DNA from 2 places in the Brevibacillus sp. B_LB10_24 genome. Region 1 is predicted to be linked to the other one. Evidence: riboswitches for the same ligand, from Rfam matches in the RefSeq annotation. Region 1 holds a riboswitch; the other holds the start of a gene.
The links. Region 1 has a riboswitch for glycine ahead of gcvT (glycine cleavage system aminomethyltransferase GcvT). Riboswitches for the same ligand answer to the same signal wherever they lie in the genome.

Region 1 (15,926 bases):
TTGCAGGTTCATCATCGCCATTTCCTGCACGCCTTGTTTGCCCAGCGCTGTCAGGGCTACAGAGGCAGCGAGAGCGTTGAGCGCCTGGTTGGAACAGATGTTGGAGGTAGCTTTTTCACGGCGAATGTGCTGTTCTCGCGCTTGCAGAGTGAGGACAAAGCCGCGCTTGCCTTCCTCGTCCTTGGTCTGTCCGACGATGCGTCCGGGCATTTTTCGCATCAGCTTGGCGGTGGTGGCAAAGTAACCGCAGTGCGGCCCGCCAAACGCGGCGTGAATGCCAAATGGCTGCATGTCTCCGACCACGATGTCCGCTCCCAGTTTGCCCGGGGCTTCCAGGATGCCCAGAGCGACCGGGTTGGCCTTGACGATCAAGAGCGCCCCTTTGCCGTGAACCCATTTTTCGATCTCGGCCAAGTCTTCCATATTCCCAAAAAAGTTGGGATATTGCACGACGACAGCGCCCACGGTGTCATCCACTGTCTGCGTCAGCGCCTCCAGATCAGTCACGCCATCGCGATTGTAGCCGACCTCTTCTACTTCGACGCCTTGTCCGTACGCATAGGTTTTTAAAATGTCACGGGCTTCCGGATGTACTGCACGGGATACGACGACGCGTTTTTTGCCGGTGTGTCCTGCCGCCATCATCGACGCTTCCGCCATGGCGGTCGGTCCGTCATACATCGAAGAGTTGGCCACTTCCATGCCGGTCAGCTCGCAGACCATCGTCTGAAACTCAAAAATCGCCTGCAGCTCGCCCTGGCTGATCTCCGGCTGGTAGGGTGTATAAGCCGTATAGAACTCGGAACGGGAGATGACGTGATTCACCACGCTGGGAATGTAGTGCTGATACACGCCCGCTCCCAGGAAGCTGACATGTGTGTCAAAATTCACGTTTTTTCCCGCCAGACCCTTCATGTACTTGACCAGCTCAGGCTCGGGCATCGCCGGCGTAATGTCAAGCTCGCGGTTAAACCGGATGTCTCGGGGAATGTCGGCAAACAGTTCTTCAACCGACTGGATGCCGAGCGCCTGCAGCATCTCGCGCTTATCTTGATCGGTCTGGGGCAGATAACGGTATTGCACAGTGAAATCCTCCTTCAAGTCCTATTTTTTCGGACGCTTGTAAAATGGCGTGGCGACAACCTGGGCCTTCAGGCGCTTGCCGCGAATTTCTACTTCAATAAGGCTGCCCAGCTCGGCGTGTTCCCGTTTCAACAGGGCCAGACCGACGTTTTTCTTTAAAGTGGGCGACTGTGTACCCGTCGTGACTTCACCAATCTGTTCCCCGCCGGAAAATACGGGGTAGTGGGAGCGCGGTATGCCGCGATCGATCATCTCGATGCCAACCAGCTTTCTCAGTGCGCCGCCCTCCTTCTGCGCCTTGAGCGCCTCGCTGCCGATAAAGGGAACAGCCTTATCCGTCTTGACGGCAAAACCGATGCCCGCTTCGATCGGGGTAATGTCTCGGCTTAGCTCTTGGCCGTACAGCGGCAGCTTTGCTTCAAACCGAAGCGTGTCGCGAGCGCCGAGGCCGCACGGCAAAAGCCCGTCTTCCTTGCCCGCCTGAAGCAGTGCCTCCCAAAGCTCTGCTGCCTTGCCTGCGGCCAGGTAGAGTTCGAATCCGTCTTCCCCTGTGTAACCCGTCCGGGAAATCAGCACCGGAATGCCGGCAAGATCGAGATTTCGCTCAAAGTGGAAAGGTCTGATCTGCGACAGATCGAAATCCGTCAGCTTCCCCAGGATGTTCTCCGCCAGCGGTCCCTGGATCGCCAGCAAGGCCGTTTCGTCGGAAAGATTGGCAATGGAGACACCAGCGGTCTTATGCTCCTGCATCCAGGCGAGATCCTTGTCGATGTTGCTCGCATTGATCACCAGAAAATAGTGATCGTCGGCAATTTTGTAGACGAGCAGATCATCTACCGTCCCGCCGTCCGGATAGCACATCGCACTGTACTGCGCCTGTCCGTCCTCCAATTTGCTGACATCGTTGGTCGTCAGCCGCTGCAGGAAGTCAAGGGCTCCTTCCCCCTTTACTTCTACCTCCCCCATGTGGGAGACGTCAAACAACCCGGCCTTCGTCCGAACAGCTTCGTGCTCCTGGGAAATCCCGGAGAATTGTACCGGCAATTCCCAACCGCCAAAGTCGATTGTTTTTCCGCCATACCTGGCATACAGGTCATACAGCGGGGTGCGCTTTAACTCTGCCATGTTACCTCCACCTCCATCGTCTTCCTTGCTGCCTTTCACTTTGGCCCAAGCTCATTCGATTTTGGGCATGAAAAAAGACAGAAAAGCAGAAGAAAGAACGCGATTGCGCGTCTCTTTCTTCTCCTTCTCTGTCCTTTTACCTGAGAGTTACCTCGTGCCGCAAAGCACACAAGTTTCCCCTTTGGTGGCTTCCGCTTATCCCAAGCCGAAGCGCTCTCCAGAGATGCGTCCAGCAGAGGTTCTTTTGCCTGAGAGATTCACCTGCACAAGGTTTGCTCCTTCGGCGCTGCCTCAAATTGCGGCAGTCTCTCCCTACTACTCTCATCCGCCATACATAATCGCTATTCGCTTATTCCATACTATATGTATCCTACCACGACCAGGGTGTATTTGGGAATAACCAATTCAGCAAAACAGCAGAAAAACTGAACGTTTTATTTATAGTTATCAAAAACGTTTGGTTTTAACCGCGATAAACTCATGATCAAAAGCCAGAAGCAAAAGGAGTCATCACAATGACGAATATTCCCATCGCATTCGATCGCACCTGGCTGCCCGCCTTGCAAGATCTGATGCAAAATGACGGTCCGTGGCACAAATGGGAACTGTTCCAACTTGCTCTTGAAGCCGAAGAAGCCTTGGCGGTCAAAGAATTTGACCGGCTTCAAGCATTGAAATACTTGCCCCATGTGAAGCCCTACCCCCACCAGATCAGCACGGCGGAAAAAGTGCTGAACGAAATGCGCGGCCGGGCCATTCTCGCCGATGAGGTCGGGCTAGGCAAAACGATTGAAGCCGGGCTGATCATGAAGGAATACATGGTGAGGGGATTGGCCAAAAAAATCCTCATCCTCGTCCCGGCATCGCTCGTCATTCAATGGACGAAGGAATTGAACCAAAAGTTTGGCATCCCGGCCGTCGCCCAGAAAAAAGAGTACATGTGGCGCCAGTACGACGTGGTGGTCGGTTCGATCGACACGGCCAAACGCGACCCGCACCGCCGTCACGTACTTGACATCGAGTACGACATGCTGGTGATCGATGAGGCCCACAAATTAAAAAACAAGCGCACCCGCAACTATCAATTTGCCAAAGAGATCAAGAAAAAATACTGTTTGCTGCTGACGGCAACCCCGATCCAGAACGAAATGGACGAGCTGTACAACTTGATCAATCTGCTCCGTCCGGGACATCTGGGTCCCTCTCACGAATTTGCCACGAATTATGTGGAAGGGAAGCGGCAGGCAAAGAACAATGAACAGTTGAAGACGGAAATCGGCAAGGTGATGATCCGCAACCGGCGCAGCGACGGCGGGATCGAATTTACCGAACGGCAGGTGAAGTCGATCCCGATTGAGTTGTCGAATGAGGAGTGGGCGCTGTACCAAGGCGTCACTGATTTTGTCCGCCAAACCTACCGTGCCGACATCGGCGGGATCAACGCCCTTGCTCTGATCACGCTGCAGCGGGAAGTCTGCTCCAGCCGGGAGGCGGCGTTTATGACCCTGTACAACATGCATCAGCGGACGGCAGAAGGGTCGAAGGAACAGGCAGCGATCCTCGAACTGGTAGAGATGATCAAGCGGATCGAAACCCACTCCAAGGCAGCCAAAACCGTCGAGCTGCTAAAGCAGATAGACGACAAGGTGATCATTTTCACCGAGTACCGCGCGACCCAAAACTACCTGCAAAAATACCTCGGCGAGCACGGCATCACCTCGGTTCCTTTCCGCGGCGGCTTCAAGCGCAGCAAGAAGGACTGGATGACCGAGCTGTTCCAGAATCGCGCACAGGTGCTGGTCGCTACCGAAGCGGGCGGCGAGGGAATCAACCTGCAGTTTTGCAATCAGGTGATCAACTACGACCTGCCGTGGAATCCGATGCGAATCGAGCAGCGAATCGGCCGTGTGCACCGGTTGGGCCAGAAGCGTGACGTCCACATTTACAACCTGTCCACCACCGGAACGATCGAGGAGCACATCCTCCATCTGCTCTATGAAAAGATCGACTTGTTCGAGATGGTGATCGGAGAACTGGATGAAATCGTCGACCGGCTCGGCTTGCTCTCCTCCCTGGAGCAAAACATTATCGATATCATCATGGAATCAGGGTCAGAAAAAGAGATGGCGTTAAAGTTGGACAACATTGGCCAAGCAATCAATTCCATACGGCAGAGCGCCCTGGCAGACAAAGCCAAGAAACTCTCATAACCCCAGATACCGCAAAGGAGGGGCCTTCCGTGGAACAGCAGCAGATGCGCAGATTTATCGAAACCTATTTGGCAGCCTTTTCTTCCCATATCTGTGAATCGCACCCTGACTATCTGACGGTCAAACTGCCGGAAGCAATCGACAAGGATATCGGCAACCGGCCTTTTTACTGGTCGTGGATCGAAAAGATGAACATGCCTCCCCAGCCGATGGTCCTCACGTTTGCGTTTGATCCGGACCGGATGCCGGAAGGTGTCCGGGCCGAACTGCTTCACCTGGGCGCAGGCCGGCTGCAGCAAATTTTTCGCTCTGCCCAAAAACACGGCAGGTTTGTCTGCATGTATGAGCTTGCCCCGACCGTTCACCAAAGCAGCGCCAAGCGGCGTTCAATGCCGCTTGTCCCCTGGTTCGGCGTGAATGTGAAAATTTCGTTCATCTGCGACAAAAAGAAAGACTTGCTTCTCTACCTTGGCGTCAATCTCCATCAACCCAAGGTCATTTTTGACTTTTATCCGTCGGTGAGAAAGCTGGCGCTCTCCCCTACCATCCCCGACTACTTCTACACGCTGGACCAGCGGATGACGCTGGAGCAGGCGGTTGAATTGGTCAAACAGGCTGTCGACGAAACGATCGGGCGGGAGGATCATCGCTGGGCAGAATTGGCCCGGGAGCGGTTGGCACAGGAACTGGAGATCTTGGAGGCGTACTACACGCAGCTGACAGACAGAGAGAGTTCCTCCAAAGAGACGGCCAGCGAGGGTTCGTCCCAAGAGACTGCGGATTCGGCAGAGGACGATCCTGGAGCGACGGGTACTGCTGAAGCAGGAGAAGAACTGCCGCCGCCCCCTCCTTATCCTCCCTCAGAGGAACCCGTTTCATGGGAGCAGCACCAGTCGACAGGCGGCAGAATCTTGGACTTTTTGCGGATGAATGGCATTCCTGTCACACCAAAAGAACAGATCGAGCAGACGGAGTGGCGTAAGAGTACGCCGCAGGAAGAGCGTGAGCGGCGGATTGCCGAACTGAAGTGGCAGTACGAACCGAGGATCGAAGTGACCCTGGTCAACGCCGGCCTGTTTTACCTGCACAGCACCCCCTCGTTTGCTGCGGAACCGCAAAATATGTAAAAGATCAACGAGAAAAAACGGTCTGCCCTTGACAATAAGCAACAAATCTTTTTTCTGAAAGTGGTTACAATAAAAATGTAACCTTTGTTAAGGGATGGTGTTTGTCCATTGAATGCAAAACTACCGTCTATACTCTTGTTTGTTCTGCTGCTGATGATGCTGCCCTCCATTCACGTACCTGCGATGGAACAGGATTGGAGCCAACAGTTTCAGCAGCAGGTTCAGCACTGGATTTCAGACCTGGCGGCCAAAGACAAACAGTTTAAAACGTGGCAGGATGCAAAGCCGACCGTTCAAGCTCTCGGCCCGGGCAGCCACCAATGGCTGATTACGCTGTCGGCAAAAGGAAAGAACGTGGGATACCTGGTGGTGGCGGAAGCACCCGAGAGCAAAGGCAACCTGGCCAAATTTGTCTTGCTCGAATACGGACTTGGCGAATTTATCCTGTTCGATGATGCATTTGCCCCTCAAAATATAGCGGCCGAGCCGGTTTACGACGGGTTTTCCTCCTATTGGCGGGTTGCTCAGCATGGAGGCGACTTATATGTGAATGCCAAGACGGGAGAAAGGTATCCTGCTGCTCTAACCCCGGATCCCTCTGTCGTCAACACGCTTTCTTTACAAGAAGTGATTAATCCGGGGCAGCAGTTGACGGCATCGACGACCTTGGAAGAGAACGAAACAGATCCATTTGACGACATTAGCTGGATCGGGGCCGGACCGCTCAGAACGGAGGGCGAAGGGGACAAGCCCTGGATGAAATTGATGCAAGCTGGCGACGCTCCTTCGCACCCGGTCGTCGTCTCCGCCTCCTTGTTTCACGATGAGGTGATGGCTCCGTATTCTGTTGGAACAATTCACGTCTGGAGCGACCGGCTTGCCTACATCGGCGTCTGGGATGAAGGACTGAGATTTCTGCCCTATTCCTACGTAAACCGGGTGGGGAAAATCATCATCCCTCCTGAACAGCAAAAAGGTGTCTCGTGATCGTTCGAGACACCTTTGTTTCTACCCTAGTATTGATGGTCGGTAGGAGAGCAGCGTTCATGCACTTCGTGAAAAACTTCCTCCGCCGTCAATCCCTCCGCACTGATTACAGGAGCACCGGCAAACGTTTTGTTTTCTACGCCCATGATGTTTTCATCCAGCCCTGTGATGACCACGGCGTCAACCATTTGCTGGCTGTTCCCTAAATCAACGACATCGTAACCGTTGCTCCGCAGCATTTCCGCAATGTGGCTAAGCGATTGTTCTACTGCAATTCTCGGCAATGCGGACACCCTTTCCTTGGTTATTTGCGTCTGAGAAGCCTGATAGACATAGGAATTGCGCCAAACCAGCGAGTTGACCACGCCTCCCGCGGCTCTTTTCGCCGTTTGCGCTCTACCGCCGGGGTATCCAGGTATTCGACAAGCCTTTTCGTCAGATACTTTAGGTACTCTTGGAATGACATCGCAGATTCCTCCTTGATGTTAGTCTTTCCGGGAATCCGCCATTTCAGTCATTTTCTCAATAATTTCTTCGACGATGGAACTGACATCCCGCCCCGTCGTCTCAATCTGCAGCGGGGCAAAGTCGTATCGCCCCGCCCGTTCCTTCAGCAATTTTTGCACCCGTCCCTGTACATCGCCGACCAATAGCGGCCGATCCGAATGTCCGGACAGCCGCCGGACAATTTCCTCTTCTGCCGCCCGTACATTGACGACCAGGCCGGATTCCATCATTCGCTTTACGTTCTCCATACTGAGCACGGCCCCGCCACCGGTAGAGATCACCAGCCCGTTTTGCTGCAGCAGCCGGGCGAGCACGTCCGATTCAAGCTGGCGAAAGAAGGGTTCTCCTTCGTCACGGAAGATGTCGGGGATGGTTCTGCCATCCGCCTCTACGATGGCCTCATCCAAGTCGACATGGCGTCGACCCAGAGCCTGCGCCAGTGCTTTTCCCACTGTCGATTTACCCGTCCCGGTAAATCCGATGAAAATAATGTTGTCCATACTTCAACGCCTCAGTTCTTTACAACGTCTATCCGCACAGTCTTTGCATCGGCATCGTAACGAACCCGGTACTTCATGACTTTTTCAAAAAAGTCAAGCGGGACCATTAGCTGCCCATTCGCCTTCAATGTCTTTGCGGAAAGCTGATATGTTTGTTTATCCCAGGTTACATCCGGTGAATTTTCGCTCAGCCGCAATTCCCTTCCGTCTGCCTTCAGCAGCAATTCTCCCGGATGCGGGCCGGCGGACATCTCAAATCCAACCTTTTTCATGATCTCGGCAAGCGGCAGGTACACGGTCTTGCCGTGCTCCCGCGCCGGTGTGGCCGGATAAAAAATCATGTCGTTGATCACCGTACCGACGTAGCGCTCTACCTGCAGCGGCAGAAACGGGTTGCGATTTGGCTGCGCCGCATTCGGCACGAAGTACTGTGCCTCCCCGTTCAACGTCTGGCTGAGGGCTTGGTCGAGGTGGGCCGGGCCGATGACTTTTCCCTGGTAATTGCGCTGGACTCGCTTGAGGAACTGGCTAAATTGCTTGTCGCCGATCTGTTGGCGCAGGCGGTGGTACAGCATCGCCCCTTTGGAATACCAGGTCCAGTCAAACTCGTTGTAGCTGCTGAACTGGACCAAATGCTTCGCCAGCGATCCGTCGGGATAATGCTGGGACAGCTTGGACGTCTCGAGAGCGTATTCCGTCAGCAGCTGGTCGGCGGCGGCCTGACCATGGCGCTTTTTCAGGTAAAAATACACGCTTGCCTCTACAAGCCCTTCATCCAGCCAGCTGTGAATCGGCTTGAGCGTCGCCACGCTGTTGTACCACCACAGATGGGCGATTTCGTGCGGCAGCCAGTGGTCCACCCGCTTTTGGGCAAACAAGTCACGGGAGAATATCGCCATGTTTGCGTACTCCATCGCGTACACTGTGCATCCTCCCGTCTCCGCGACCGCCGCGTGCGGGTAGGCAAGCTCGCCAAACTGCTCACTGTAGGCCGAAAATGCCGTGCCGGCAATCTCTTTTATCTGCTTCAGGCGGACCGGGTCGGCAGATGCAATGTCAACCGTCAATTTCGGGCTGACCTGCACGCTTTCGATCTGGTAGTTCGGACTGCCAACCAGCGCAAAATTGAGCACGCGGCGGGCAGTATAACGCACCTCCTGCTTGCCGTCCGACACCGGTTTCCCCTCTCCTCTGCCCCAGGAGGACACCCAGCGATAGGCCCCCGGCGACACAAACGATACGTCATAATCGGCGTACTGGTAAAAAAACGGATCGCCGTAGCCGACCGGTTTTGGCGGTTCGTACCACTGGTTTTGCTGATTGAGGGAGCCGAGCATCGGATACCAGTTGGTCAGCGTCCAGATATTCTCCCTCATGCCAAACCGGGTGCATCCGCGCGGCACCTTTGACCGAAAGGCGATCTGCAGCGTCAGCCTGCCAGACGCCTCTTCCTTCGGAGGCTTCAGAGTCACAATGGCTCCGCGCCGCTGAAAGACCGCAGGCTTGTCCCCCACCTGCAACGAAGTGATCGTGATCGGACTCCAGGTATAGTCGTATATGTACAAGAAAATCTCGGCCGTCTTCGGATTGTCAAATTGCAGCGTCATGCTGCCGGTAATCTCGCTCTCATCCGGGTTCAGCTCCGCCTTGATCTGGTAGACCGGATGCAGTTCTTTTACCAATGAGGGAAGCGGCGGGTTGTAGCCAAAGGGATCCGCCCCTGTGTAACCGGCTGTCTGACGCGGCTTTTGGCTGTCCAGCCAGGCGGCGATGACAGGCCACTTGAACACGATGGCAGCAGCGGCGAAGACCACGAAAATGGTAAGGCATAGCAATAAGCTCGTCCGTTGAATCGGTTTCATGCAAATCTCCCGTACATCTCTATATCTCTCGAAATACTCTCTTCATTGTAGCAAAGATTTCCGGTACAAACTGCATTTTGTTGTTCCGCTTATTTGACAGGAGCGGGACGCGACTTGGGATAGCCATGCGTCTGACGGTACTGCTTTCGTTCGGCGGTAAAGTCAAACCACTGCTTGTCGCTGCCGGGATGATTGGCGTGGTGAATCACGCAGCGAAATTGATCTTCTACACAAGGGTCAATCCGCACCCCCAGATTCTGCTCGAGGCGGTCAAACAGCTCTGGCCCGCTTGTTTTTACAGCCTCCTCTATCGAGTACAGACCCAAATCCCGTGTCAGGTTGCAGGCCAACTCATATCCGATGGAAGGAATTTGCTGAAAAGCTGCCATCGCTTTTACATACCTTGCCCGTTCCTCCGAGACATCCATAATCCGCATGAGATCATGCAGATCTTGTTTATGGATCTCCCGCAATTTTAGTTTGCACGTTCTCAGAGCAGCGCGTTCCGCTTGTGTCAGCGGCAGCTTGGGGCTTTTGTCTTTGTCCAAACTTCATCCCACCTAGAAAGGGTAGAGGTGACTCGGAAGAAATCGGAGTCACCTCGATCGATCAACTTGAAATAGGCTCCACGCTGACACCGTGCTCCTTGGCCCAGCGGTGCAGCTCTTTTAAAAACAGCAGCGTGTCAGGACTTTCAATGTGAACGCAGAGCGTATCGGCGACCAGCTCAATCGTACTGCCGTCAACCGTGCGAACTTTTTGTTCCAACACCAGCTGGCTGGTCTGAGCCAGCTGCTCTTCCTTGCTGATCAAGACGCTTCCTTCCAATTCGCGAGGAGCCAGCCTCCCTGTCGGCAGGTACGCCCTGTCAGCAAACACTTCCTCCGCGACAGCAAGTCCGTACTCCAAGCCTACATGGACCAGCGAGCTGCCGGACAGAGCATAGAGGACAAGTTCTTCGTTGATATCCGTGACTGCACGAACGACCGCTTCGGCCAGCTCCGGCCGCTCCGCCGCTTCGTTGTACAGAGCCCCGTGCAGCTTGACGTGATGGAGCTTCCCGCCCAGCCCCCGGGTAATCCCGTCAAGTGCGGCCACCTGGTACAGCACCAGCTCGTACACTTCCCGCGCCGACAAAGCCATCGAGCGCCGGCCAAACCCCTGTACGTCGGGATAACCCGGATGGGCGCCGACCATCACATTGTTCCGCAAAGCCGCTTCCACCAGTGTACAGATGACGTGTGGATCGCCGGAGTGAAAGCCACAGGCGATATTTGCCGAGGTAATCCACTTGAGAATGCCCAAGTCTTCCTTCAGCCGATAACGGCCAAATCCTTCTCCCATATCACAGTTAATATCAAGTCTCATCTATTCACCCTCCGCATTTTTGACATTCTATGTAAACGCATTCATCCTTGATCTTTGTGTTCCCTTAGGATATCACAGATTGGCCAAATCTGGAAGAAAAACGCAGAGGGGGAACAAAAAGCTGCCCGGACAGGCAGCCAGTGATCGTCGAAAGACAACAGATTTACTTGCCCAGGCTTCCGCTGGTCTCAGTCAGAAGCGTCTCGGTTAAAGCCATCAGCTGTGTCTTCTCCAGCTCGTAATCGAACTCTTTTGCCCGATCCGGTTTTGCATTGTTGTAAACCGTTGGGATTTCATGCCGATGCGAACGCTCCACCCTGGTGACAAAGTGCAGGCGTTCCATCGTTTTGATCGTCTCATCCAGCGAGTTGGCATCGACGTACATCGCCACGTAGTTTAAGCGCTTGGAGATATAGTGAATGGTTCCAAATTTCCGCAAATTTTTAGCCGCACGCGGGTGCTTTACCCAGACGGCCAATCCCAGTCGTCTTTCCCTCATTTTCTCATTGAACCCCTTCCTCATCTGGTCACATGCATGGCGCGCCGCCTAAAACGGCAGGAGCGCGGCCGGCGAAAACGAACCGGCCATCGCTGTGTTCTGCTTCCGGTAAAATGGTCTGGCAGCTGTCCCGCAGGGACGAGCCAGACCAAAATGCCGTTACGCCCGTGTGCTGCACCCGCAGCTTCCGCCGCTGCCGCAGCCGCTTGCCTTAGCCTCCAGAATGGGATTGTTGCTCGGTACCTTAATCTCTGGCGAGACGGCGTCGGCGATCAACCGGCCAACACTGTACAGCATCTCGTCCAGCTTGTTTTCCGCCCGTTTAAAATTCTGGACGGAGTCAAGCATTTCCAGCGAACGCTTCAACTGCCGCAACTCTGCGGAAACTTTATGAAAATCGGGATGGTACTTCCCGAATCGCTGCACTTCTTCAAACTGCACCTTCTTGCGTTCAAACAGATGCAGCAGGCGCTGTGCTTCCTCATCTTGCTCCATGGCCTGTTTGGCCTGGAGGTATGCGGAGACTTCACATGAACTGTTGATCATGTCGGCCAGCGCGTAACTTTGGCTGAGCATCTCCGCCATGTCAAGCGGCTCAATCGTCTGGATCATGTGCGACCCCCCTTGTGATATGATGCACATCCTATTTTAACACGAAACCATGGATTTGTAACAGTTTCCCGCGCAAAAAGGAAGTGTTTGCCTGCTCAATGTTGAACGTAGTCCGGCAGCAGCATGCGCACCCGCTGAATGTCATCAAGCCGGAGCCTGCTTTTGCCTGCTCCTGTATCCAGGGTGACATGCCAATAGCCCAGCTGGATGTCCACCTTGACCGGAACCCCCTCCTGTTCCGTGCCTGCCGCCAATTGAACGCGGACTGTCAGCTGCAGTTCCTCCGCCCGCTTCAACAAGTCCCGAAGTGTCTGCGGATGGTAGGATTGGTAATGCTGCGTCCAGATTCGCGGCAATCGGGACAACTGCGGCGCTCCGTCCGACGGGTCGGGAAAGACGTTTTCCACCTGATATCCGTCCCACGGCAGCGCGATCGCCAAAAGCCCGTTTTGGGTGTCATCGGCGTCAGGCCGGGCTGATGTTGGGCGGCCCTCCCCTGCTTCCAACGGCCGGAAACCGCGGATGAGGCCTGCTTGCGGCTCATACCCGCACTGGCGCAGCATAATGAGCAGCTTCTCTTCCTGTCGTTCATCAATCAGGAAATCAGTCTCGGAGATGATCTCGCCAAGGAATGGCTGCATGCTTTGCAGCTCTCGCAGTTCCTGCAGAATTCCGGCATGGGCTGTCCGCACCCGGATGCAGCGTTCCATTTGAATTTGTCTCGCATCCCTTGCCCAATTTTTCACCTGCTGCAAAATCGCATCGGGCAACGGATAGGGACAGGCCGACTGCAGAAAAGAGAGAATCTGCCTTTCCGCCCCTCCGCCTCCGATATAGGATTGAACCTTTGCCGGCTGCAATGTACATTGCACCATCTCGCCTTCAAACGAAAAGTCGCCCAATCGGCCGAGCTCCCACAAATCACGCAGCGGAACAGTCGGCGCGGCGATGACTACTCCGGTCGGCTCTACATACCACAAAGACGATTCGCTCCCTTCGGCGAGCAGCGGATTCCACCGCCAAAACAGCTCCTGGTCCTGATCCAGGCCTAACTGTACAAAGCCAAAGCCCAGCAACGGGTGCAGCCAGGCGGCTTTCAGCAGAGCATCCGCGTCATCCGGCAGCCGAAATCCCAGTGTACGCAGGCGCTGCAGCAGTTGCGAAACCGATCGCCAGCCGCTATCCCGGCAGCGCTTCATTTCAAACGAACAGGCTTCCAGCCAAGGCTGATGCGGGAGGTAGTAGCGTTCCGCCAGCCGGTAAATGTCCATAAGCCGCTCCGCTGCAGACAGCCCCAGCCACTCGTCCACCTTGGCTTGGTTCAACCCGATCTGCTTTTCATCTGCGCTCAGCAGCTGCAAGCGGAAGGCCATATCGAGCAGGACCGCAATCGCGACAGGATACGGCTGCTTGCGTCCGTCGCCGCCGAGTCGGTCGGCCATGGTACCCACGTGCTCATCACTGAGCGATACCTGGATTGACAATTTTTGGATAAAGCGTTGATGAATCGTCCTCCGCTTGGTCAGCGCGGGCTGTTGGTCGCGTACCAGCTGCAGGCAGGCAAACAAATCCAGATGTATTCCCCGCCCTCCTGTAGTATAATAGGAGAGCGTTTGAATGTGATTGTTGCAGTGTAGTTCCGTCTTTCCTTGCTGATCGAGCAAGGGGAGAAAGGTGCGGCGAATCTCTTCGGGAACAAAGTAGCCCACCTCGCTCCACAGCTTTCGAACCGTTAGAACGATCCCCAGCCTGCGCAGCCGAGTCAAGCCAACAGACAACCTGGCGTGTCTTGCATGTGACAGGCTTTCCCATTGTCGTTTAGTCAAGAAGCCTTTGGCCGCTTCGAGGAGAAACAGTCTTACGACGTCGCGTTCGACATCGTGCAATGCCTGCCATAAGCGCGTCAGATAGCACTCGTCTGTCAGACGTTCTGCCAGCGCAGCCTTGCTGTTCTCCTGCAAGCGTCGATTTTGTTCCTCGACAATCGCCTGCTGCGTCGAATCAGATAGCATGGACAAGCATGTCGAAAGGTTCATTGGGACACCTCGCATTACGCATCATGTCATGATCTTACATGTCCCGGCCGTTTTTGCCAAGGGCAGGCTGCTAAACGACCTTAATCACGAGGAGGTAATGGAATGAATATATATCTTTCAATGATACTCGCCGCCTCATTGGCGGTATTCGGAGGAGCATCCGTCATGTCTGAAACCAATCAGCCCCAGCACTCTCAAGGGCAAACTGCGGGAAGCTACCAAGTCGTTCAGCCCCCCTATTCCGACGCTTTGCAGCCTGTCTACAAGCAGGTGAAAGAGGCCGGCGGTTACCAAGTGGTTCACGCTGATCAGCAAACCTACGTCGTCATCGGGTTGGGACAACGCCCAACCGGCGGGTACAGCCTGCAAGTGGACAAAGTAGAGCAGTCTGCCGATGGAACCTGGCAGGTCCACGTCCACGAGTCTAAGCCCGCCCCTGGCAGCATGAAAACGCAAGTCCTGACCTACCCGACGCTGGTCGTCTCGCTGCCGAAAGCGGACGCCCAGGCCAAAGTCGTCTTTTCGTCTTAATACAACCGTGAAAAGCAGAGGTGCTTTGTCCTCTGCTTTTTTCGTTGGTTACGGTTTTACGCTGATCTGAAACGCCTGCTTCACTCCGTATGATTCATGATTGTTGTGCGCCAGTTCGATCACGACCTGATGTTTTCCCGGCGGGATCTCGTCAAGTACATATTCCTTGTCAAAAATTTTCGCTGTTTTTTTGCCGTCCAGATAGAGTACGGCGTGCCCTTCTCCCGCTTTGTTTTCTTTGCCCATGTTGTCGAGCGAGAAGGTAAAGCGCGACACCTCCAGCTTGAGGTGCAAGCTGTTTCCCTTCAGCGAGTGCTTGACGGCGAGCGTTGGCCCCTGCTCTTCCAGAATCAGGCCTGCGGCGTCTAACGGAACCGCGGAGACAGCCGTACCGGCGAGGATCAACCCGAGCATTGCTTGCCGCATCAGCTTTTTGCCATTCATGTTTAAAAGGGCCCCCTTTCCATGTGCATTCTTACACATAGGGTGCCCAAATATTTCTTTTAGATTCTGCAATCGGTTATGAATAAAGCCAGCCCTGGTGTCTGATGAAAATCATGTTTGGCTTCTTCATCGGTCCTTGTAAGTATTTCTTCGTAACAAGGTTGCCTGTCCTACAACTATATTTTCATGAAAGGAAAAGATTGACAGAACAAAAAATCAAATGATAGAATACGCTCTGCAATCAGGCGCCCGAAAAGGAAAGGGAGGATGAATCAGATGTCTGCGCAGAATCATCATATAGTCAAAGTAGTTCCTTACAGCTCCAAGTGGTCTCTGGAATTTGAAAAAGAGAAAAACCGGCTGCTTGAGATCCTGAACCCTCACATCGTTGCAATTGAACATATTGGAAGCACCTCCATCCCCAACCAAGAGGCAAAACCAATCATCGATATGTTCGCCGGTGTTCAAAAATTGCTTCATGAACAGGTCTATGCGGACTTGCTTGGTCACTCGGGTTACCGCTATGTTGAAACCGGCATGACCGAGCGGCATTTTTTTGTAAAAGAATTCGCAGGTCTGCGTACACATCATTTGCATATCATGTCGATCGAGGGATTCCATGAAAGAAATGAATTGCTATTTCGAGACTACCTCTGTCACCATCCTCATTTAATAAAGGAATACGGCGAACTGAAACGCGCGTTGGCTGAACAATATCACTCCGACAATGAGGGCTATACAAAGGCAAAAACTGCCTTTATACAGCATGTTGTCGATCTGGCTCGAGCTGAACGGGGACTCCCTCTTCAAAAAGTATGGGAATAGTTGTTATCATCACGATCCTGCCCTCAGATGAGAAAAGGCAGCCGATTAACTTGCCGGCTGCCGTCGTATCATTATTATAACAAACCGATTGTGGAATAGATGATTTATATTAATTTAGAATTAACTTCATGCCTTCATGGCTGGAGGTAAAGCCTAATTTTTCATAAAAACGGTGGGCATCTTTACGGTCTTTATCAGTAGTTAACTGTA
Region 2 (7,576 bases), on a different contig from region 1:
TTCCATCTCTCCTCTTATCTCTTTGTTTCCTCACAACAAGAATTCACAAGATGTTACTGGTCCGTAAGGGAAGTTGCTTGGCGTCATCATTGTACAAAGAGCAAACGGCGAAGCACCAAGCCGTTTGCTTTTTTCTTGATGTTTGGTACCAAAAGCGATTACTGTTCCAACACCTTTTCAAGCTCGCCGCACCATTTACTCCAGCCATACTTAGCGCCTTCGAGTCCTTGAACGTTTGAGAAACCGGTTTGTTCGAGATGGAGGTTAACCTTTCCGTCCCCTAAATCCTGCAGCGTCCAGGTGACTGTGTGCTTCTCCTCTCCGCTGGCCCAAGTATAGGACAAACGGTTTGGTGCGTCCACGATAAGTACTTCTCCGTCAATAATTCCATTCCACCATTGGGTCGGTTGAGCGCGAAACTGAAAACGGTGTCCTACAACGGGCTTAAAATCATTATCCATTGCCTGACCGGTGTGGATGTCGACCACCCACCTGGCAAGCTTGCTTGAATCGGTTAAGGCGGACCAAAGCTTCTCGATTGATGTCGTATACTGAAAATCCAAGGTTAATGATAAACTCATTCTTCTTCCTCCTCTAATAGTTGGTTTAAGCGCAACATATTCGTACTCCAGAACTTGTTGTAGAAAGCCACCCAATCTTGAACTTCTCTGAGTGGAGAGGCGTTTAGCCTAAATCGCGTTTCTCTGCCGACTTTTCGGTCAAGTACCAGTCCGGCCTCTTTCAGGATTGTCAAATGCTTGGATACAGCTGTACGGCCCATTTGAAACTGTGACGTTAACTCATGAAGCGGTTTCTCCTCTGCCTCTGCTAACAGACGAATCAGTTGGCGCCTCGTTGGATCTGCAATCGCGTCAAACACATCCCGAAATTGTTTGTTTTCGCTCATGGCACCCCCCTCCAAAATATTATTTTCTGTAGGACAAACCTATTGGTAGTACGGGGGAACAGTTGAAGCTTATGCAGGTTCCAAACTTTCCAAATGACTAATTGCTAATTGGACACTATTTAGTGTCGATTTGATTATAGGCCACCATTTGGTGTCGTGTCAACAACATTTGCTGCGCTGGAAAAGTTGCCTGCGGCATCGCAAGGCGTTGGAAGTCTCTTCAAAGCTTGCAATCACTGATGATCAGCAGGAAATTATCAATAAGTTTCCCATTTTCTTCTGTTTCCGGACTCTTAAGCGAAAACGATCGTTTTGTTCCCGTAAACGATCACTTTGTCCTCTACATGCCATGAGATAGCTTGTGCCAAGACGTTTCGCTCTACGCGGCGCCCAGCCACCTTCAGATCGGATTCATTCAGGCGGTGATTGACTCTGATGACGTCCTGCTCAATAATCGGCCCCTCATCGAGATCATTGGTCACGTAGTGTGCGGTTGCGCCGATCAGTTTTACGCCGCGCATAAATGCCCGTTTGTAGGGATTGGCGCCAATGAACGCGGGAAGGAATGAGTGATGGATGTTAATGATTTGATTGGGGTAATGCGCGATGAAACGCGGAGAGAGTATTTGCATGTACCTTGCCAGCACGAGGAAGTCTGCCTTTCCCCGCAAAATCTCCAGGGCTGCCTGCTCCGCTTCTTCTTTGGTTTGCGTATTCGTCGGGATGTGGTAAAAAGGAATTCCGTAAGATTCCACGGTATCCTTTACATCGGGATGATTGCTGATAACCATGGGGATGTCGACGAGAATCTCTCTGGACTTCCAGCGCCATAAGAGTTCGACTAAACAATGGTCCATCTTGGATACAAAAATTGCCATCCGTTTGGTTTGACTCCCCTTGCTGAGGCGCCATTCCATCGGGTACTCCTGTGCCATGTTGGACAGATCCTGCTCCAATTGCGGGTAGGAAGCTTCAAGCGAATCCAAATCAAAGAGGATGCGCATAAAAAACATGCCGTCCCGAGGGTCTGTCGTATGCTGATCAAACTGTACGATATTTGCTTTGTAGCCAAATAACAGGTTGGATACGGCAGAGATGATCCCCAGACGCTCCGGGCAGGAGATCAACAGCACAGCTCTGTTTTCCTTTTTGGCCAAATCGTGATCCATTTCAATCCCTCCGTTTTTATTCCCCCATAATCAACAGGGAGTATGGATATTGAATATTCTTCCCCCTATCACGGGCGTCTTCTCATACGTAAAAAAAGACAGGGGAAAGAAAGATTACGATCATCTCCCTTTCCTCTGTCCTTTTACCTGAGAGTTTAATTCCGCCTTGTGGCGCAGAGTATTCCCCTTTGGTGGCTTTTCAGCGCTCTCCAGAGGTACGTCCAATCGCAGTATCTTTACCTGAGAGATTAATCCCAAAGGGTTTTTTGGGACTTGCTCCTTCGGTGCTAAACCAATCGTCTAGTCTCTCCTGCAATCTTCATCCGCAGCTATTGAAATGATAGGAACATTTTTTCCAGTAAAGCACGGGTACCATATTCTTGTCAATTCGAAAAAGAAACGGTATTCCGTCAATTCAACCTACTCTCATCTTTTATGTCTGGCGATGAAGTCACAAATCCGTCTTACCCCTTCCAACAGCTGCGATTCTTCTGTTGCAAGAGATATGCGGACCATTTTGCTGGTGAGCTCTCCAAAGGTGGTGCCCGGTGCTACCGCCACTTTTTCCTCTTTCAGCAAATCCAGCGCCAGCTCATCGGCTGTCCGATCCAGTTCCGACATATCAACCAGCATATAGAAAGCGCCGTCCGGTTTGAACGCTTTTACGTTTGCCTGTGTAAACAAATCGTATGCTTTGTCCCGTCTCTGTTTGTAGCTTTCCCTCATCTCCTCAACAAAGTCCTGCGGCCCGCGGATCGAAGCCTCGGCTGCTTTTTGCGAAATGGAGGAGGCGCAAGAGATCAAGGGCAGCAGCACTTTTCCCATTAGCGCGGTAATTTCCGGATTGGCCACGGCGTAGCCGATTCGCCAACCGGTCATCGCGTAGTTTTTCGACGCGCCAAATATGCTGATAACACGGCCATCGGTGTCAAACGCCTTTGGACTGATATGAGTACCATCGAAGACAATCCCGTCGTACACTTCGTCCGATATCACGTACAGATCGTGTTTGACGGCAAATGCCAGCAATTCCATGATCTGTTCCCGCGTCAGCACGGCTCCCGTCGGGTTCCCCGGGGTATTGATGAAAATCGCCTTGGTTTTCGGTGTAACCAGTCGTTCCAGCTCCTCCAGATCAGGGGCAAAACCGTTCTCCATCCGCAAATGATATCTTCTGGCTGCCGACCCTTGCGCGAGTGCCATCATTTCATAAGCCGGCCAGCCCGGATCGGGAATCAGGATTTCTTCATCAGCGTCGGCAATCGCCTGTAAACAGGCGGTCAAAGCCGTTACTGCACCGGTGGTGACCAGTACCTGTTCACTTGTGATCGTTAAGCCATAGCGGCGGGCAAGATGCTCACACAGTGCATCCCGCAGCGATGGAAAGCCGTACACCGAGGTGTAGCCAGTAAAACCTTCGTTCATGGCTGCAGTGGCTGCTTCCCGGATATGCAGCGGCGTATTGGCGTTAGGTTCACCCACTTCCAGATGAATGGCATCGGGAATCGCCGCGGATAGCTCCATGAGCTGGCGGATTCCTGAATGAGGCAGCCTGCTTCTCGTTTTGGACAATTCTTTCATACTCGTATCTCTCCTTCGCGTTTTGGATACACGATCTTAAAAGTACGTAGATGAGTCTTACCTATTTCTCTGTTTTTTAATATGATAAGGTTCATAGATACCGGTGTCTCCATCCAATTGGTTTGCATCTGGGAGCCAACCAAGCTTTATCAGAGAGTCGTCACATTTGCAGACCGCAAGACGAGGTGAAATACATGTTCCTATCCGACTGGAAGCCAAATCGCGCCGACCCGGTCCCTTTGTATAAGCAGATCACGCATTTCATCAAGCAAAAAATTAGCAATGGGGAGTGGCCGCTAGGGAGTAAAATTCCCACGGAGCGGATGTTAGCGCGAGAGTTCGGTGTCAATCGAAGCACGGTCGTAACTGCTTTTGCCGAATTGACTGCCGAGGGCCTGATCGAGGGGAGCAGCGGAAGCGGAACGAGAGTGGTAAACAATACGTGGTCGATCATGGCGGCCAACTCGGCGCCCGATTGGGATGCCTATACCAGATCCGGTGTCTACCGGCCCAGTCTGCCCACCGTTCAAGACATTAATCAATCGGAAAACAGTCCAACGATCATTCGTCTGGGCACAGCAGGTCCTCCCCCCGAACTTTTTCCGACTGACATGCTGCAATCCATCCTGCCCAAGCTGCCGGCCATGATGAAATCGCTGGATTACGAGGATCCCAAGGGACTGCTTTATCTGAGACAGCAGATAAGCGATTACGCGAGGAAAAGAGGAATCGTGGCCTCGCCATCCTCCATCCTGATCGTATCAGGAGCGCTGCAAGCTCTTCAACTGATCTCGATGGGTCTCTTGAAGCGGGGATCTGTCGTTTTGGCGGAAAAACCTTCCTATGTCCAGTCTCTGTCTGTGTTTCAATCTGCGGGAATGAGGATGGCAGGGCTGCCGCTCGATCAAGATGGCCTCGTGACGGATGCGATTCCGCAGCAGAAGCGGGAGCTAAAGGCGGCGATGCTCTATACAATCCCCTGCTTTCACAACCCTACCGGCATCTTGATGGCCGAAGAGCGGCGCAAGCAGCTGCTGGCGATATGCGAGCGGGAGCAGCTCCCGATCGTCGAGGATGATGTCTATCGGGATTTATGGCTTGACCACATTCCGCCCGCTCCGTTAAAAGCAAGGGATAAAAACGGCTTGGTGCTGTACCTGGGAAGCATGTCGAAGACCTTGGGGCCTGGACTTCGCATCGGTTGGCTGATCGGCCCGGATCCTGTCATCAACCGGCTGGCCGACCTCAAAATGCAGTTGGATTACGGGTCGAGCTCCCTGTCGCAATGGACCGTCGCTGAGTGCCTGAGAAGCGGCCTGTACGAGCAGCATTTGCTGCAGACAAGAGAGACTTTGCAGAGACGCCGGGAGGCCGCCTTACATGCGTTGGACACATATATGACAGGAATGGCCTCGTGGAGCTGCCCCTCTGGCGGATTTTTCATTTGGCTGCGGCTGCATCGTCCTGTTTCGATGCGGGCGCTGTTTGAGAAAGCCCTCCAACAAGAAGTTTTGCTCTACCCCGGGAATATTTACGACCGGTCTGATCACCATCATCTACGGCTTTCATACGGCAGTGCATCGCCGGCCGAATTGGAAGAAGGAATTTCGCGATTGGCGAAGATCATTCAGAAATTTGAACGATAGGCCAAAAGAGCCGATATCCCGCCTAAAGGAGGAATATCGGCTCTCGTGCTTACTGGATAAGATTATTGGACGAAATCTTCCTCTGTCAAATCCATATTGACTCCCATGGCGGCACGGCTGCCGTCGGCTGCGGCATAGATCAATTGGGAAGGTGCGATGTATGAAGCATCCCCGGCGGCGTATAAACCAGGTATCGAGGTTCGTCCCAATGGATCCGTCTTGATCCCGCCGTGCTCCGTCCGTTCACAACCCAATTGTTCTCCAAACGGTGTACTTTGCACAAACTGGGGAGTCACGAAGCCGCCAGTCCGCGGAACTCTGATCCCATCGGCAAAGCGAACCTGCTCAAGCTGTCCGTTTTGGCCGATAAAAGCCGCAATTGGCTGCTCCCTGACTACGACCCCCTTTGATTCCAGCTGTGTTTTTTGCTCATCCGACAGGGACGCCATGCCGTTCGTACAGACGACCAAATCCTCGCTCCAATTGAGGACCAGTTTAGCAATATGAAAAGCGGACGGATGTTCGGAAACAACGACAAGCGGTTGATCCCGCAGCTCCCAGCCGTCGCAATAGGGGCAATTGAACAAGCTTTTCCCGTACAGCGGATAAAATCCATCGATCTCGGGAAATATCTCCTTTACGCCAGTCGCCAGGATCAGTTTTCGCGCTTGAACGCGAAGGCCCGCCGAATCGAGCAGCTCAAATCCGGATGCAAGCTTGCCAACGGAAACAACCTCGGTTTGCAGATGATCGACTGACGGGTAACGCAGGACTTCCTCATAAGCAATACGGCGGAACTCGCCCGGTGTGGTGCCGTCTCTTGTAATAAAGCCGTGGGAAGCATGTGTGACGGCATTTCTCGGCTGATTGTTGTCGATCAAAGCCACCCTTCTCCTCGCCCGGCCAAGCACAAGGGCTGCATTCAACCCGGCGGGTCCTCCGCCAATAATCGCGCAATCATACATCATGACATTCATCTCCTTTAAATAGATATTAAAGACTTATTATATCTGTAATAAAGCCAAAAATTTTTAATAGCAAACCAACCCCGTTTTCCCATAACGGGGCCTATCCTACACTTTCGCTAGCTTTTCTGCCAGGTCAGCCAATTTCGTTTGTTTGAGATGCTGCTCCATCTTCTCTTCGGCTTCCTTCATTACAGCCTGGATCAGGCATTCTTCGCCGTGGACAAAATCGCATTCAAATAGAGAAGCCGTGCCTTCAATGGCCTGGATAATGTCCAAAAACGTGATGTCGTCTTTTTTGCGGGACAACCGATAGCCCCCATTAGCGCCGGACACCGATTCGATCATCCCCGCTTTTACGAGCCTTGTCAAAATTTTGGAGAGATACGTTGGAGAGACGCCTTGAGACTCCGCCAGCTGTTGAACGCCTACCGGCTTGACCGGAGAAGCGGCCATGAGTGCAAGCATGGTATGCAGGGCATAATTGGTCGCTTTTGTAAATCTCATGATGGCACCTCATTTACAGACTTAATATATCTATAATATCTTTAGAGTGGTTGGTATGTCAAGCCTTGGCTTCAAATCGCCCGGTTGTATTTTTCGATTTCCAGGAATGCCATGAGCAATATCCTGGTTGAGGCTAATACAGGTGTATCCAGGAAAGTGATACGTTTTCTTGGGTGCAGGAACAGCCCCATGCTTTTTCAAAAAACGCCCGCCAATATCATCCAGTTCTTTTGTCGTCATTCCCGCGCGTGCGTGACGTTTCATTTCACGTATCGTCCATGCAACGATTTTTCCAATTTCCTTTAGGGCATCAATGTCTTTTTGAGATCCGATTGTCATAAATGGTCCCCTCCGCTTTTAGATATTTTTATCTTACTACAAAGGAGGAATTTTCCATTAGCCTGCTATGATATTTTATGCCAGCATTAGAAATAGTTCATACTCATTGCTTCACGGACCTCTTCCATTGTTTCTTTTGCTGCAAGGCGTGCTTTTTTTGTCCCTGAGATGAGTATTTCATCTATTTTTTTCGGATCGTTTTGATACACGATTCTTCGTTCCCGTATTGGTTCAAGCAGGTCGTTAATCCTTTGCGTAATGTTTCGCTTGCATTCCATACACCCGATTTGCCCTTTTTTACAGCTTTCATAAATCTCATCGGAGCCTTCTTTACGAAATGCTTGATGATAAGCATAGATCGGGCAAATATCAGGATGGCCGATATCCGTTTTGCGAATTCGGGCTGGATCAGTCGTCGCTTTTTGTATCTTCTCCTGCACCTCTTCTCGGCTAGAATCCAGA

Region 2: another riboswitch for glycine. It lies ahead of purU (formyltetrahydrofolate deformylase); the one in region 1 lies ahead of gcvT (glycine cleavage system aminomethyltransferase GcvT).

The regions. Positions count from the first base shown of each region.
Region 1 covers NZ_JBJQOQ010000012.1:68,405-84,330, reverse strand. Annotated here, with positions in the region: gene gcvPA (aminomethyl-transferring glycine dehydrogenase subunit GcvPA) at 1-1,038, opposite strand, end outside; gene gcvT (glycine cleavage system aminomethyltransferase GcvT) at 1,105-2,208, opposite strand; glycine riboswitch at 2,327-2,434, opposite strand; glycine riboswitch at 2,435-2,533, opposite strand; gene ACI7RC_RS13195 (DEAD/DEAH box helicase) at 2,724-4,418, shown strand; gene ACI7RC_RS13190 (YqhG family protein) at 4,448-5,545, shown strand; gene ACI7RC_RS13185 (hypothetical protein) at 5,654-6,532, shown strand; gene ACI7RC_RS13180 (YkuS family protein) at 6,559-6,816, opposite strand; gene ACI7RC_RS13175 (YqzE family protein) at 6,837-6,998, opposite strand; gene ACI7RC_RS13170 (shikimate kinase) at 7,018-7,539, opposite strand; gene ACI7RC_RS13165 (M1 family aminopeptidase) at 7,551-9,401, opposite strand; gene ACI7RC_RS13160 (helix-hairpin-helix domain-containing protein) at 9,491-9,949, opposite strand; gene ACI7RC_RS13155 (LamB/YcsF family protein) at 10,011-10,769, opposite strand; gene ACI7RC_RS13150 (YlbG family protein) at 10,933-11,268, opposite strand; gene ACI7RC_RS13145 (YlbF/YmcA family competence regulator) at 11,428-11,880, opposite strand; gene ACI7RC_RS13140 (tudor domain-containing protein) at 11,976-13,916, opposite strand; gene ACI7RC_RS13135 (protease complex subunit PrcB family protein) at 14,019-14,447, shown strand; gene ACI7RC_RS13130 (hypothetical protein) at 14,496-14,891, opposite strand; gene ACI7RC_RS13125 (GrpB family protein) at 15,168-15,716, shown strand; gene ACI7RC_RS13120 (GNAT family N-acetyltransferase) at 15,826-15,926, opposite strand, start outside.
Region 2 covers NZ_JBJQOQ010000011.1:109,977-117,552, reverse strand. Annotated here, with positions in the region: gene ACI7RC_RS12660 (SRPBCC family protein) at 159-581, opposite strand; gene ACI7RC_RS12655 (ArsR/SmtB family transcription factor) at 578-907, opposite strand; gene purU (formyltetrahydrofolate deformylase) at 1,201-2,076, opposite strand; glycine riboswitch at 2,202-2,294, opposite strand; glycine riboswitch at 2,295-2,399, opposite strand; gene ACI7RC_RS12645 (pyridoxal phosphate-dependent aminotransferase) at 2,503-3,657, opposite strand; gene pdxR (MocR-like pyridoxine biosynthesis transcription factor PdxR) at 3,852-5,303, shown strand; gene ACI7RC_RS12635 (NAD(P)/FAD-dependent oxidoreductase) at 5,366-6,271, opposite strand; gene ACI7RC_RS12630 (RrF2 family transcriptional regulator) at 6,377-6,775, opposite strand; gene ACI7RC_RS12625 (M24 family metallopeptidase) at 6,806-7,114, opposite strand; gene trpS (tryptophan--tRNA ligase) at 7,201-7,576, opposite strand, start outside.